3 regions of the Paraburkholderia sp. GAS333 genome follow, and region 3 is predicted to be linked to each of the others. Evidence: predicted binding sites of a transcription regulator. Region 3 holds the regulator's gene; each other region holds the start of a gene.
What was found. Region 3 encodes LexA, which represses DNA repair genes until DNA is damaged. Its sites were predicted from a motif close to ACTGTATNNNNATACAGT; they were not measured.
Positions count from the first base shown of each region.

Region 1 (4,212 bases), 1.5 Mb from region 3:
CACAACTCGGTGAGATGGGTGCAACCAGCCGTGCCGCCGAGCAAACGGGCAGCATCGCGACGAAAGTTATGGAGCAGATTGAGCCCGATGAGGGCACGGTAGGCGGGATTGTTGACTTGGCACAAACCAGGATAGGGCACCCAGTCGGATGACGCTTCGGCGTCGACGACATTGAGTTTGCGATCGATGGTGATGCGAAGCCAGAGTTCATGGATCGGCTGACCATTGGGCCGGACGCCCGACGCAAGGGCCACATCGCGTGGCTTTTCGTCGGTCAAGCACGCTTCCACATCCCACAGACCATCGGCTCGCTCAAAAGCTTCCGCTCTGATTGCGCGACGATGGCGCAACTGACGGGACACTGGCGTGGAGAGCGGCATGCGGGAAGGAAAGGCCGGATTGGAAAACCCAAGAATTTTAGCATACTGGGTATTTGGGACAGGTCGGAATGCGCAATGACTCACTCCTACCTCGCCAAAAGTCAACGCGGCGATTCGTCGCCCTACTGGCCGTCCTACTCGTCTTCGATGCCCTTAAGGATTTTTCCGATCGTTGAACCGGAAAAACCGCGCGATGCTAGGAAGCGCATTTGCTTGGCGCGCTCGGCGGGTGTCTGGGGGAGTTCGCCGAACTTTTTGCTCCAAACGGCTTGAGCACGCGCAAGTTCGGTGTCGCGCAGTTGGGCCTTGGCGTCTTCAACCAGCGTCTGGTCGAGCGCGTGCTGTTTCAGTTCGCCGAGAATCCGGCTGGCGCCCAGTTTCGACGAACGCCGGTGGATCAGGCTTTCCGCGAAACGTGAGTTGGAAAGCCAGTTCTCCGTTTCCAATGTATCGAGCACCGTTTCGAGGGAATCGGTTTCTTCGACGTATGGCTTCAGTTTGCGGGCGAGTTCGGCGCGACTATATTCGCGGCGCGACAGATAGCCGAGTGCGCGTCCTTTTAGCGAACGTGCCGGGCGTTGGGATTTTTTGGCTTCGTCTTCGCCCAGCTTGGCTGCGCCAGGCTCGCGACGCGAGCGGGTGTAAGTGGTTTCGGATGGGTCCGAAACTGATGCTGAAGTGGATTCAGACTGGGCGCGCTGCGGGCTATGGCCAGCAGCGCGATCATGTGCGTCGAACGATTCGAACGGGTCGAACGAATCGTCCTCTTCATCACGCGGGCCTTCCGAGTGGCGTCCTGTGTTGGACAACGGCCGGCCCTTGCGTATCACGTGATGGTTACTCTTCTTCGTCCGCGACTTCGGCGCTTGCACCGCCGGCTACGGCTTCTGCCATGGCATTCACGCCCAGCGATTCGCGGATACGGTTTTCGATCTCGCGAGCGATGTCCGGATTTTCGCGCAGGAATTCACGCGCGTTGTCCTTGCCCTGACCAATCCGTTCGCCGCTGTAGCTGTACCACGCACCGGCCTTGTCAACGATCTTGGCTTGCACGCCCAGATCGATGATTTCGCCCTGACGCGAAATACCCTCGCCGTACAGAATGTCGAAAATCGCTTCACGGAACGGTGGCGACACCTTGTTCTTCACGACCTTCACGCGAGTTTCGTTGCCGATCACTTCGTCGTTCTTCTTGATCGAACCGATACGGCGAATATCGAGACGCACCGACGCGTAGAACTTCAGCGCGTTACCGCCCGTGGTGGTTTCCGGGTTACCGAACATCACGCCGATCTTCATACGGATCTGGTTGATGAAGATGACCAGGCAGTTCGTACGCTTGATCGTGCCGGTGAGCTTGCGCAGCGCTTGCGACATAAGACGCGCCTGCAGACCCGGCAACGAGTCGCCCATTTCGCCTTCGATTTCAGCCTTCGGCACGAGTGCCGCGACCGAGTCGATCACGATCATGTCGATCGAACCCGAACGCACGAGTGCGTCAGCAATTTCGAGCGCCTGTTCGCCGGTGTCCGGCTGCGAGACCAGCAGGTCGTTCACGTTCACGCCGAGCTTGCGCGCGTACTGGATGTCCAGCGCGTGTTCCGCGTCAATAAACGCCGCCGTGCCGCCGATCTTCTGCATTTCAGCGATGACCTGCAGCGTCAGCGTGGTTTTACCCGACGACTCCGGACCATAGATTTCGACCACACGGCCACGCGGCAAACCGCCGACGCCCAGCGCGATGTCGAGGCCGAGCGATCCGGTTGAAACCACCTGGATGTCTTCGACTACCTCACCTGCGCCGAGCCGCATGACCGACCCTTTGCCGAACTGCTTTTCGATCTGCGCAAGCGCGGCAGCCAATGCCTTGCTCTTTTCAGCAGTCAGTCCAGCCGAGCCTTTCTTGCTTTCTTCCATGAATCGTCCTTTGCTATGATGAACGGCGTCTGAGGCAGGTGTGCGGCCCCGAGTTTCAACCCACTCGGAAAGGACAGCACACGAAACTCAGACACTGTATAAAAAAACAGTAGTTTTGGCAAGCGCGATTCTCATGCGAACGCGCATTTTTACTGTCTCGCTGCCCAGACTACCCACAAAAATCTTTGGAGACCGCCGCGCCTGGAGCTATCCATGGTGCCGGCAACGCCAGGTTGGCGAATCATGCGAATTCTGATTGCCGAAGACGACAGCATACTCGCGGACGGTCTGGTTCGATCACTCCGCCAATCGGCCTATGCCGTCGATCACGTGAAGAACGGAGTCGAGGCCGATACCGCCCTTTCCGTGCAAAGTTTTGACCTGCTGATCCTCGATCTCGGCCTGCCGCGCATGTCCGGGCTCGAAGTGCTGCGTCGCCTGCGTGCGCGCAACTCCAACCTGCCGGTGCTGATCCTGACCGCCGCAGACAGCGTCGACGAACGCGTCAAGGGACTCGATCTCGGCGCGGACGACTACATGGCCAAGCCCTTCGCATTGAACGAACTCGAAGCGCGGGTGCGCGCACTGACGAGGCGCGGCGCGGGCGGTGGCCCGACCGTCGTGCGGCACGGCTCGCTCGCGTTCGACCAGGTTGGCCGGATCGCCTATATCAACGAGCAGGTGATCGACCTGTCGGCGCGCGAACTCGGTTTGCTCGAAGTGCTGCTGCAGCGGATCGGCCGGCTGGTGTCGAAGGAACAGCTCGTCGACCATCTTTGCGAATGGGGCGAGGAAGTCAGCAACAATGCGATCGAGGTTTATGTGCACCGGTTGCGCAAGAAAATCGAGCCGAGCGGCGTGCGCATCATTACCGTGCGCGGTCTTGGGTACTGCCTCGAAAAAGCGGCAGCCGCGAGTGCCTCCAACGCCGCGGCAATGACGGAACCCGCCGCGCCGGAAACGTCCGAGCCGCCCGCGTCGTCGCCGTCCGTCGCGATGCCCGCGAGCCACCACTACAAATAGAAGGCGCCCATGTCCGCACGCGCAGACCGCGCTCCGGCGCACGCGGCGGATCTCGACGAGGCGCGCGACGAGCGCTACGCCAACCCGTTCGCCCCGCCCGACGAAACCGAAGCCGCCGCCGAAGCCCGTCCCCGCTCGCTGTTCGGCGAGATTCTCGACTGGATGCTCGCGCCGCTGCTGCTGCTCTGGCCGATGAGCCTGGCCATCACCTATCTGGTGGCGAAATCGATTGCGAACGGGCCGTTCGACCGCGCGCTCGAAACCGACGCGTACGTGCTCGCCCGCCAGATTCACCCGATCAACGGTGTGGCGGAATTGTCGCTGCCCGACTCCACCCGCGATTTTCTGCGCGCCGACAATGTAGACAGCGTGTTCTATCAGGTGCTCGGCACGCGCGGCGAACTGGTAAGCGGCGAGCGCGACATGCCGCTGCCGCACGAAGAGGACCGGCCACAGCCGGGCATCGTCGAATTCCGCGACGATGTGCTGCGCGGCAACGACATCCGCGTTGCCTACACGACCGTCGAGTTTCCGCAGACGCCCGGCGCGCAGCCCGTGCTGGTGCAGGTCGCCGAAACGCTCGACAAGCGCAGCGAGCTTGCCAACGACATCATCAAGGGCGTGATCCTGCCGCAGTTCGTGATCCTGCCGCTCGCGATCCTGCTCGTCTGGTTCGGCCTTTCGCGCGGACTGGCGCCGCTGCACGCGCTACAGGCGCACATCCGCGCACGTCGGCCGGATGACCTGTCGCCGCTCGAAGCGCGCCGCGCGCCGCCGGAAATCGAGCCGCTGGTGACGTCGTTCAACGATCTGCTGACGCGCCTCGAACAGAACATGGAGTTGCAAAAGCGTTTTATCGCCGATGCCGCGCATCAGATGAAAACGCCACTGG
Region 1 covers NZ_JBNDKS010000001.1:192,770-196,981, reverse strand. Annotated here, with positions in the region: gene ABH945_RS00920 (DUF2889 domain-containing protein) at 1-380, opposite strand, end outside; gene recX (recombination regulator RecX) at 515-1,210, opposite strand; gene recA (recombinase RecA) at 1,218-2,297, opposite strand; gene ABH945_RS00905 (response regulator) at 2,541-3,320, shown strand; gene ABH945_RS00900 (sensor histidine kinase N-terminal domain-containing protein) at 3,330-4,212, shown strand, end outside.
Region 1: the regulator LexA is predicted to act here: its motif matches at 2,391-2,408, upstream of recA (recombinase RecA).

Region 2 (4,212 bases), 920 kb from region 3:
TCGTTAAACGGTGCGCCACCGCGCTCCGACATGCGCCACGCGGAGAGCACGCCACCATCTGATATAACGCCCGATTCACGGTTCAGAACCCTCCCCGGTCCAGAGAAAAGGTCTATAAACGACGCATATGGCCACTTCGCACGAGCCTTCCGAGCCGCGTCGATATAACGAGACAGAGCAAGATGTTTGTCTTCCGACCAGGGACCAACCTTCATGACCGGAAGGCCGTCCGCCGGGTCGATGACAATCTCGTCGTTGTTTTTCATAGTGACGCATCTTCGTGTATTTTGAGCGCTCGGTGGGGAGCTCAAATAGTATGCCGTTATTTCGAAAAATTTACTAAAACCTGATAATCTTTTGCGAGACCAAAAGCCCCACAAAACCAAGAATGGCGAAGACAGAAGACAAGTATTTCTGGCAGGTTGGGCATCGCCCACCTATTCTCGACCAGCACAGTGCCGTCAAGCATTCGATTGTCGAACAGTACGTTCAACAGTACATCGAAACGCTGATGAGTATGCCCACCATGCCCAAACTAACATTAACGTTAGTGGACGGGTTCGCTGGTGGCGGGGAATACCTTAACAACAAAGCTGAGTCCGTCGACGGCACGCCATTACTTATGATGCGCGGCGCATATTTGGCACGTGCCAATCTGAACGTTGGGCGGCGTACACAGCGCGAGGTTGATGCCGAGTTTTTCTTCGTAGAGAAGAAACGAGAATCCGCGGAGTATCTCGTTGAACATCTGGAAAAGCGACGAGCTGAAGGCGGTGTCTCGCAACAGGATTTCGCGCAGTCCAAAGTCCTGAATGGCGGATTTCTCGACGAACTACCGGGTATCGTGAAGCGCATCAAAGAGCGCAAAGGCGGTAACCGGGCGATTTTTCTGCTCGACCAGTACAGCTACAACGCTGTTTCGATGGACAAGCTTCGGTGGCTGATGACGGAGTTGCCGAACGCCGAGGTCATCATGACCTTCAATGTTGACTCTCTCCTTACCTACATCAGTGACAGAGAGGCGAATCGCAAGGCTGTTCGCGGCATCGGAATCGAGCAGTACATCCCTTGGGCCCAGCTAGGCCGAATCAAGGCGGAGCATGGCCGGGCAGCGCTCCAGCGATACGTTGCCCACGGGATAAAGGCTGAAACGGGCGCGCCGTTCATGACGCTGTTCTTCGTCCGGCCAGACTCGGCGACCCCCTGGAGCTACTGGCTCGTGCACTTATCACGGCAGTACAAGGCCCACGACGTCATGAAGTCGCTGCACTGGGAGCATTCGAGCGAGTTCGGACACGAACTCGAGCCGGGGCTCTTCATGCTCGGCTATGACCCGAAACGGGATGAGCAACATACCGGTCAGTCCATCCTCTTCGATGCCGGCGGCGCCGAGCTTTGTATCGAGACGTTGAAGGACGACCTCGGCCGGGTATTGTCGGGCCGACCGGAACCGCTTACCGTGCGGCAATTGTTGACCGAACATATCTCAAACACCATCGCCGACGAAACGCGGCTACAAATGGTCATCCGGGGTCTGCACGCCGAGGGCAACATCGTGGTGTCGAACAAGGACGACAGAAAGCGGCGGCCGTCAAAGCATTACAACGCATCCGACATTATCGAATACTCGCCACAGCGGCGATTCTTCAGGTGAACAGTACGCGGTCGGGCATGTCGTCCCAAGTCCGACCATCAAGGAGTCGGCCATTCGCGCCCTTTGAGCGACGTACACCGTCGCGACCCCACGTACCCCACTGCTTGAAGAAGAACTTCACGCCTTGCTCCTCGCACTGAACCTTGACGTTGTGGACCCATTCCTCGCGCATTGGACGCGCTTTAGGCCCGGATTCTCCGCCGACGATAACCCAATCGATATTCTTAAGATTCAAGGTGCCAAGGTCCTCAAGCAGAGGCTCGACTGACAGGAAGCGCACACCGCCATCCACGTCGCGCAACTCGTCGATTCGAGGTACCCCATATCTGCGGTCCTCCACTGTCACGCCGAGCCAGGCATTCGCCGGAATGTCTCGGCGACCGCAATAGCTCGCCAGGCGCTCTGCACGTTTCGTAAGAATCTGGAAAGTGTGCTGCGGACATGCTCGAATAGAGTCGAACACCTGTGTGATGTACGCGTCGGGGACGGAGCGGTGAAACAGGTCCGACATCGAATTAACGAAGTACACCGTCGGACTCTTGCGCTTCAACGGCTCGTCGAGGCGACCAGGCAGAATATTCAGCTTAAACCCGTTCTCGTAGCCAGGCGTGCCCATGGCGTGCAGGCGCTTTGCCATACCTTCGGCATAACAGTTCTTGCAGCCCTTGGAGATTTTCGTGCAGCCCACCGTCGGGTTCCACGTGCGCTCGGTCCACTCAATCTTGCTTTGCCCACCGCTCATTATTCGACCTCTCAATTTGGTTGCGATTTTATCGGGCTTCCTGCGGCCGCTGCGAAATAGCCATGCTTCTGTCATGTGCTCGCGTGCTCGCGATGCTCGAAATCGACGACATACCGCCCTCCGCCGCAGTTCTGCCTTCGCAGTATAGAGTCGCCACTGTATATTCATACAGTAAGCTGGGAAAATGATTGCCTTCACCTGCGCGGACTATGCTCCAAGACCCATGGGAAACCAGATTCACGAGAGCCGGGACGTGAGCGCACCTGGCCCAGTGATGACATGCGACTGACTGCGCGACGACGAAACGAGCCATTTCTACCGGCCATGTTCGGCTAGCGTTTTCAAACACGTCTTCCCCGTGCTGATGTAGCTGTGCTTCCGGTAAACCCGACCGGTATCGCACCATAGCAGCCAGCTCCCATGTTTGCATTCCGAGCCGTGCACACCCGAGCGTCACCTCGTCACACGTGGCGAGCGGGCCATCGAGTTCGCCGCTATTCCGAATGTATCGCGCAGTCTCTCGATGGGCATTGGGGAACTCATGCAACTTCGCCGCTATATCCATCGGCAACCACTTCCATTGGATTTCCTTCGGGTACGTCAAAGTGGAAGCCGCACCCGACCCAAAGGTTCGTAGCTAGCGTAGCGACTCTCCTCTCCTCCTGTGCTTCGCTGTCTGTGTAAATCATCTGAACGCAGGAACGCATGTAGGCTTAGAGTTCTTCGACCGCAAGCAGCGCAACCAGGAACGCCTCCCGGCCCCGCTACGCCTGTCTTTGCCTCATGCGAACAACCCGTTAATTACAAAGCTCACCACCGAGCCGAAAACGGCCGACGATGCCGCGATTTTCAACAAGTCGTAAGTCTCGAGTGCCATAGAGTTCCATGCGGCTGTCGTTTTGCCGGCCGCTGAATCCAGTGCATTTGTCGCTGGCGGTCGCGCAGCCAAGCTTGCTTGTGGAAGCCGCACGGTCGTCGCAGGGCAGATATATCTTAAAACTCATAAAACGCAAGGCAGTGAACGTGGCCCAAATCGCCATCGACTTCTGCTAGAGCCCGTCCAAGCTTGTCGTCGGTAATATTGTATCTGTGTGACATTCGAGAGTCGGTCGAGGCCCGATACAAGTGAGACGCGGAACCGCGGTATATTGAACTCCGACACCGGTCGGCGTCAGCGTCGGCACTAGCTCCCCCCCGCAATGTTGCGCCGAGGTGTATGTATGCGTGCGGAGAAGCGCACACGCCTCTTTTCTCTCAGAGCTGCTATGACGGTCGCTCACCCGAACGACAAGCCACATTCAGCCTGATGTGGATACGTCAAATGAATCGGTCGACCGCCTTGCGTCGCCCCGTGCGACTCGTTCGTTTTCCAACCATCCACCGACATCACGGGACTCGCCAAGTAATGTTTAACAGCCTAATTGCGTCTGAATTCGAAAAATATACCATCCAATACCGAAAACCGGCGACCAACACCCCTAACTCAATCAATTCTCGCAAATGGATGCCTCTATACTATATTGACTTACACAATCAAGGACCATAAATAAAATAATGAACGTACGAAAGCGCAAATTCTCATAAAAATTTTCGCTGCCCTGTAGTCAGAAAATTGCACGAAATAACTCATGAAACAAAGAGTCATCATGGGCCCGAGGCTACGGAACCCAAACGTGCAAAGATTTCCCAAAGCGCTACGACCTTAGCGCTCCGCTCCTCCCACCACGCAAACAGATAACATTTCGAGAGAGCTTTATTTTGTATAGCATACAAATCGCATTTAGCATCCAGTCAAATTTATATAGCTATCCCTCTT
Region 2 covers NZ_JBNDKS010000001.1:772,577-776,788, reverse strand. Annotated here, with positions in the region: gene tcmP (three-Cys-motif partner protein TcmP) at 1-266, opposite strand, end outside; gene ABH945_RS03555 (three-Cys-motif partner protein TcmP) at 389-1,654, shown strand; gene ABH945_RS03550 (DUF5131 family protein) at 1,647-2,471, opposite strand; gene ABH945_RS03545 (hypothetical protein) at 3,194-3,436, opposite strand.
Region 2: the regulator LexA is predicted to act here: its motif matches at 2,552-2,569, upstream of ABH945_RS03550 (DUF5131 family protein).

Region 3 (4,212 bases):
CCGAGCGCACGCGCGAACGCGAGCGCGAAACCCGTCAACAAAGCCGGGAAAACGGCGGGCAACACCACCCGGCGAAACGTCAGCCAGCGCGTCGCGCCCAGGCACGCGGCGGCCTCTTCCTGTTCGCGCTCGAACTCTTCGAGCACCGGCTGCACCGTACGAACGACGAACGGCAAGCCGATGAAGGTCAGCGCAACCAGCACGCCCGCGGGCGTAAACGCAATCTTGATGCCGAGCGGTTCGAGAAACTGCCCGATCCAGCCGTTGCCCGAATAGACCGCCGCCAGCGAAATACCGGCCACGGAAGTAGGCAGCGCGAACGGCAGATCGACCACGGCATCGACAATGCGCTTGAACGGGAAGGTGTAACGCACCAGCACCCACGCGACCAGAAAGCCGAACACGGCGTTGATCAGCGCGCCGCCGAGCGCGGAAAAAAACGTCAGCCGGTACGACGCGAGCACGCGTGGCGAAGTAACCGCGCGCACGAACTGGCTCCAGTCGAGCGTGGCGGTTTTCAGGAAGGTCGCCGCAAGCGGAATCAGCACCACGAGGCTCAGATAAGCCACCGTGATGCCGAGAGTCAGGCCAAAGCCGGGCAACGCGCTCGGCTTCCGGAAGGTGAACGTCGTCATGCTGGATACTCTTTCAGGTTGATGCTTGTGTTTTCGAACACTGGCTTCGCTCGACGCTTGCGGCCACCGTACGCCGGTTAGCCAAAAGCGCGCCCACTGGGCGCGCTCGGAAGTGGCGCGTTGCCGCGCCGCTTTTTGCCTCTGCCTCGACAGGCATCGGCGGAATTACTGAGGCTGGTAGATCGAATCGAACACGCCGCCATCGGCAAAGTGCGTTTTCTGCGCATTGGTCCAGCCGCCGAACGAATCGTCCACCGTGTACAGCTTCAGCTTCGGAAACTTGGCGGTCAGCTCGGCCGGCACCTTGTTCGAACGAGGACGGTAGAAGTTCTTCGCCGCGATCTCCTGACCTTCCTCGCTATACAGGAAGTTCAGATAAGCCTCGGCGAGCTTGCGCGTGCCGTGCCTGTCGACCACCTTGTCCACCACTGCCACCGGCGGCTCGGCCAGAATACTGACCGACGGCACGACGATTTCAAACTTGTCCGGACCGAATTCCTTCAACGACAGGAACGCTTCGTTTTCCCACGCGATCAGCACGTCGCCGATACCGCGCTGCACGAAGCTGGTGGTCGCGCCACGCGCGCCCGAATCCAGCACGCCGGCATTCTTGTAGAGCTTGCCGACGAATTCCTTCGCCTTCTGGTCGTTGCCGCCCGGCTGATGTTCGGCATACGCCCATGCTGCGAGGTAGTTCCAGCGCGCGCCGCCCGAGGTCTTCGGATTCGGCGTGACGATCGACACACCCGGCTTGATCAGATCGTCCCAGTCCTTGATGTGCTTCGGGTTGCCCTTACGCACCAGGAACACGATGGTCGACGTGTACGGCGACGCGTTGTCCGGCAGGCGCTTCTGCCAGCCCTTGTCGACGATGCCCTTGTTGGCGAGCGCATCGATGTCATAAGCCAGCGCAAGCGTGACGACGTCGGCCTGCAGGCCGTCGAGCACCGAGCGAGCCTGCGCACCCGAGCCGCCGTGCGACTGCTTGAAGGTGATGGTCTCGCCGGTCTTCGCCTTCCATTCCTTGCCGAATGCCTGATTGACGTCCTGATACAGCTCGCGCGTCGGATCGTAGGAAACGTTCAGCAGCGTCGTGTCGGCATGCGCCTGCGTGATTCCGCCGACGACGCTCGCCGCGCCGAACGCAAGCGCCGCGATCAGTTGCTTCGTTTTACCCGCCAGTCCCGTGTTCCGATGGTTCATGCCAACTTTCTCCGCGTGTGGTCCGCTGAAAACAGCGTGTGATGTTGTTTTGCGTCGCGGTCACGTGCACATGAGCGCCAACTCGGAGGCCAGTCTATCGAAGGGCTTTCATCATTAAAAATAATGTTTATTCATTCTTTAATACGTAAAAGTGGTAACGACAGCGGGATAAGGCGTTGCGGCACGAAAACGGGTGTTTCAGCGTCCTATGTCGACGCTGGAGCGGCCCCGTTCGTGACGAACTTAAAGTAAAGCTTGAAATGCGCCGAATACTGTATAAAAATACAGCTACCTGTTCATACATACAGTGGCCATGACAAAACTCACCGCACGACAGCAGCAGGTTTTCGATCTGATCCGCCGGGCGATCGAACGCTCCGGTTTTCCGCCCACCCGCGCGGAAATCGCCGCCGAGCTGGGCTTCAGCTCAGCCAATTCGGCAGAAGAGCATCTGCGCGCGCTTGCTCGCAAGGGCGTGATCGAACTCGCGGCCGGCGCATCGCGCGGCATCCGCCTGTTGCCCGGTCCGGACGACGCACCGCATCAGTTCACCCTGCCGCATCCGAGCATCATGCAGCTGTCGCTGCCGCTCATCGGCCGCGTGGCTGCCGGTAGTCCGATCCTCGCGCAGGAACATATTTCGCAGCATTTCGCATGCGACCCGGCGCTGTTCTCGAGCAAGCCCGACTACCTGCTGAAGGTGCGCGGGCTGTCCATGCGCGACGCAGGCATCTTCGACGGCGACCTGCTTGCGGTGCAAAAGAAGAGCGAGGCCAAAGACGGCCAGATCATCATCGCGCGACTCGGCGACGACGTTACGGTCAAGCGCCTGAAGCGCCGACCGAACGGCCTCGAGCTGATCGCGGAAAACCCCGATTACGAAAACATCTTCGTCGAGACCGGCAGTGCGGAATTCGCGCTGGAAGGAATCGCCGTTGGGTTGATTCGTCCTGGCGAGTTCTAAGCGCCCGCGCTTAGTTCGTGCACGCGTCACCGTTGTTTCGCTTGCGCCGGTTCGCCTAACCAACGCTGCATCATTGCTGCATCGCCTGGAGAGACTCATGGAACGCCTTGCCCGCCTGCTGCCTTTTCGCCAGTTCGGTCGTCTGCGCCATCTGCGCAAGCTTGTGCCTTGCTCAAGTTCGTCATTTGAGGCGCCGGTGGCGAGCACTCCATCGCTGTTCGACTCATCGGAAAGCGCATCCAGCTTGCCCTCGTCGTTGCCGGCTTTTGCTCGCGTGTCGTTGAATTCAAGCCTGAATATGACGGAGCCTGCACGGCGCGCGCCGGTGCGTGTTTATCACGGGCCGTCGCGGCTCATCATGGTCGGCACGGTCGACGCGGTATGCCGGATGATCGATCACTGCATTGCAGAAGAAGCGAATGTTCATGGTGTGGTGTTCGAGGGGTAAGCGGAGCGCGTGCGGGTTTTCCGTGCGAACCGTGAACCAGCCTTGAGTTAGCAAGCGGCTTTGTAAGACGGCTGTCTTACGCAGTTATGCATGTGATTGCGCCACGCGATCACACCGCACATCGCACATAACCAGCCAATTGCTGCATGTGCTTTTCGGGGCTGCCACTCAGATATTTGCATAGAATGGGATTGTTCTTGCGGGGCAGTGGTCCACATTGACATCCAACCTGATCGGAGTTCCATTCGATGACAGTTCCCACACGCATGAAGGGCAGCGAGGGTAGCGCAACCCGCCCGCTGATCATCACGTTGATCGTGATCGTGGTGATCGCCGCGCTGGGATTCGCCTACGCATCACCGTATATCGCGCTGAGAAACCTCAAACGTGCAGCCGATGCGCGTGACGCGCAAACCGTCAATCAATACGTCGATTTTCCCGCTCTACGCGACAGCCTGAAGCAGCAGATAACGGGCATGCTGACACGTCGGCTGGACGCCGATGCCGACAGCAAAATGGCCACCATCGGCGCAATGATCGGCGTCACGTTGATCGGACCGCTGGTGGATTCCTATGCGACACCGGACGGCGTCGCGGCATTGCTGAATGGCATGCCGCCGCGTGGCAATCCGGGCGAGCGGCCACCCGCGCCGCCTGATGCCAGCAATGCACCCGCAGCAGATGCGGCAACCTCCGCTCCGACTGGAGACACAGCCAGCGCTACGCAACCGCCAGCGCGGGAGACTACGGCAGGTTATCGCGGCATCAACGAGTTTGTCGTGACTTACCGACGTGGCGAAGGTGACGCAAATTATTCGGCAATTTTTCAGCGCGAAGGTTTGTTCACCTGGAAGCTCACGGCGATCAATCTGAACGAGTGATCCGCTGGCCTGAAACTCACGCCAGCCTCCGTTTTATTGTCAGGGACGTGCGCGGTTAGCGCATGTCGACGCCATCAACCG
Region 3 covers NZ_JBNDKS010000001.1:1,688,812-1,693,023, forward strand. Annotated here, with positions in the region: gene cysT (sulfate ABC transporter permease subunit CysT) at 1-635, opposite strand, end outside; gene ABH945_RS07515 (sulfate ABC transporter substrate-binding protein) at 801-1,838, opposite strand; gene lexA (transcriptional repressor LexA) at 2,152-2,802, shown strand; gene ABH945_RS07525 (hypothetical protein) at 2,900-3,250, shown strand; gene ABH945_RS07530 (DUF2939 domain-containing protein) at 3,499-4,131, shown strand.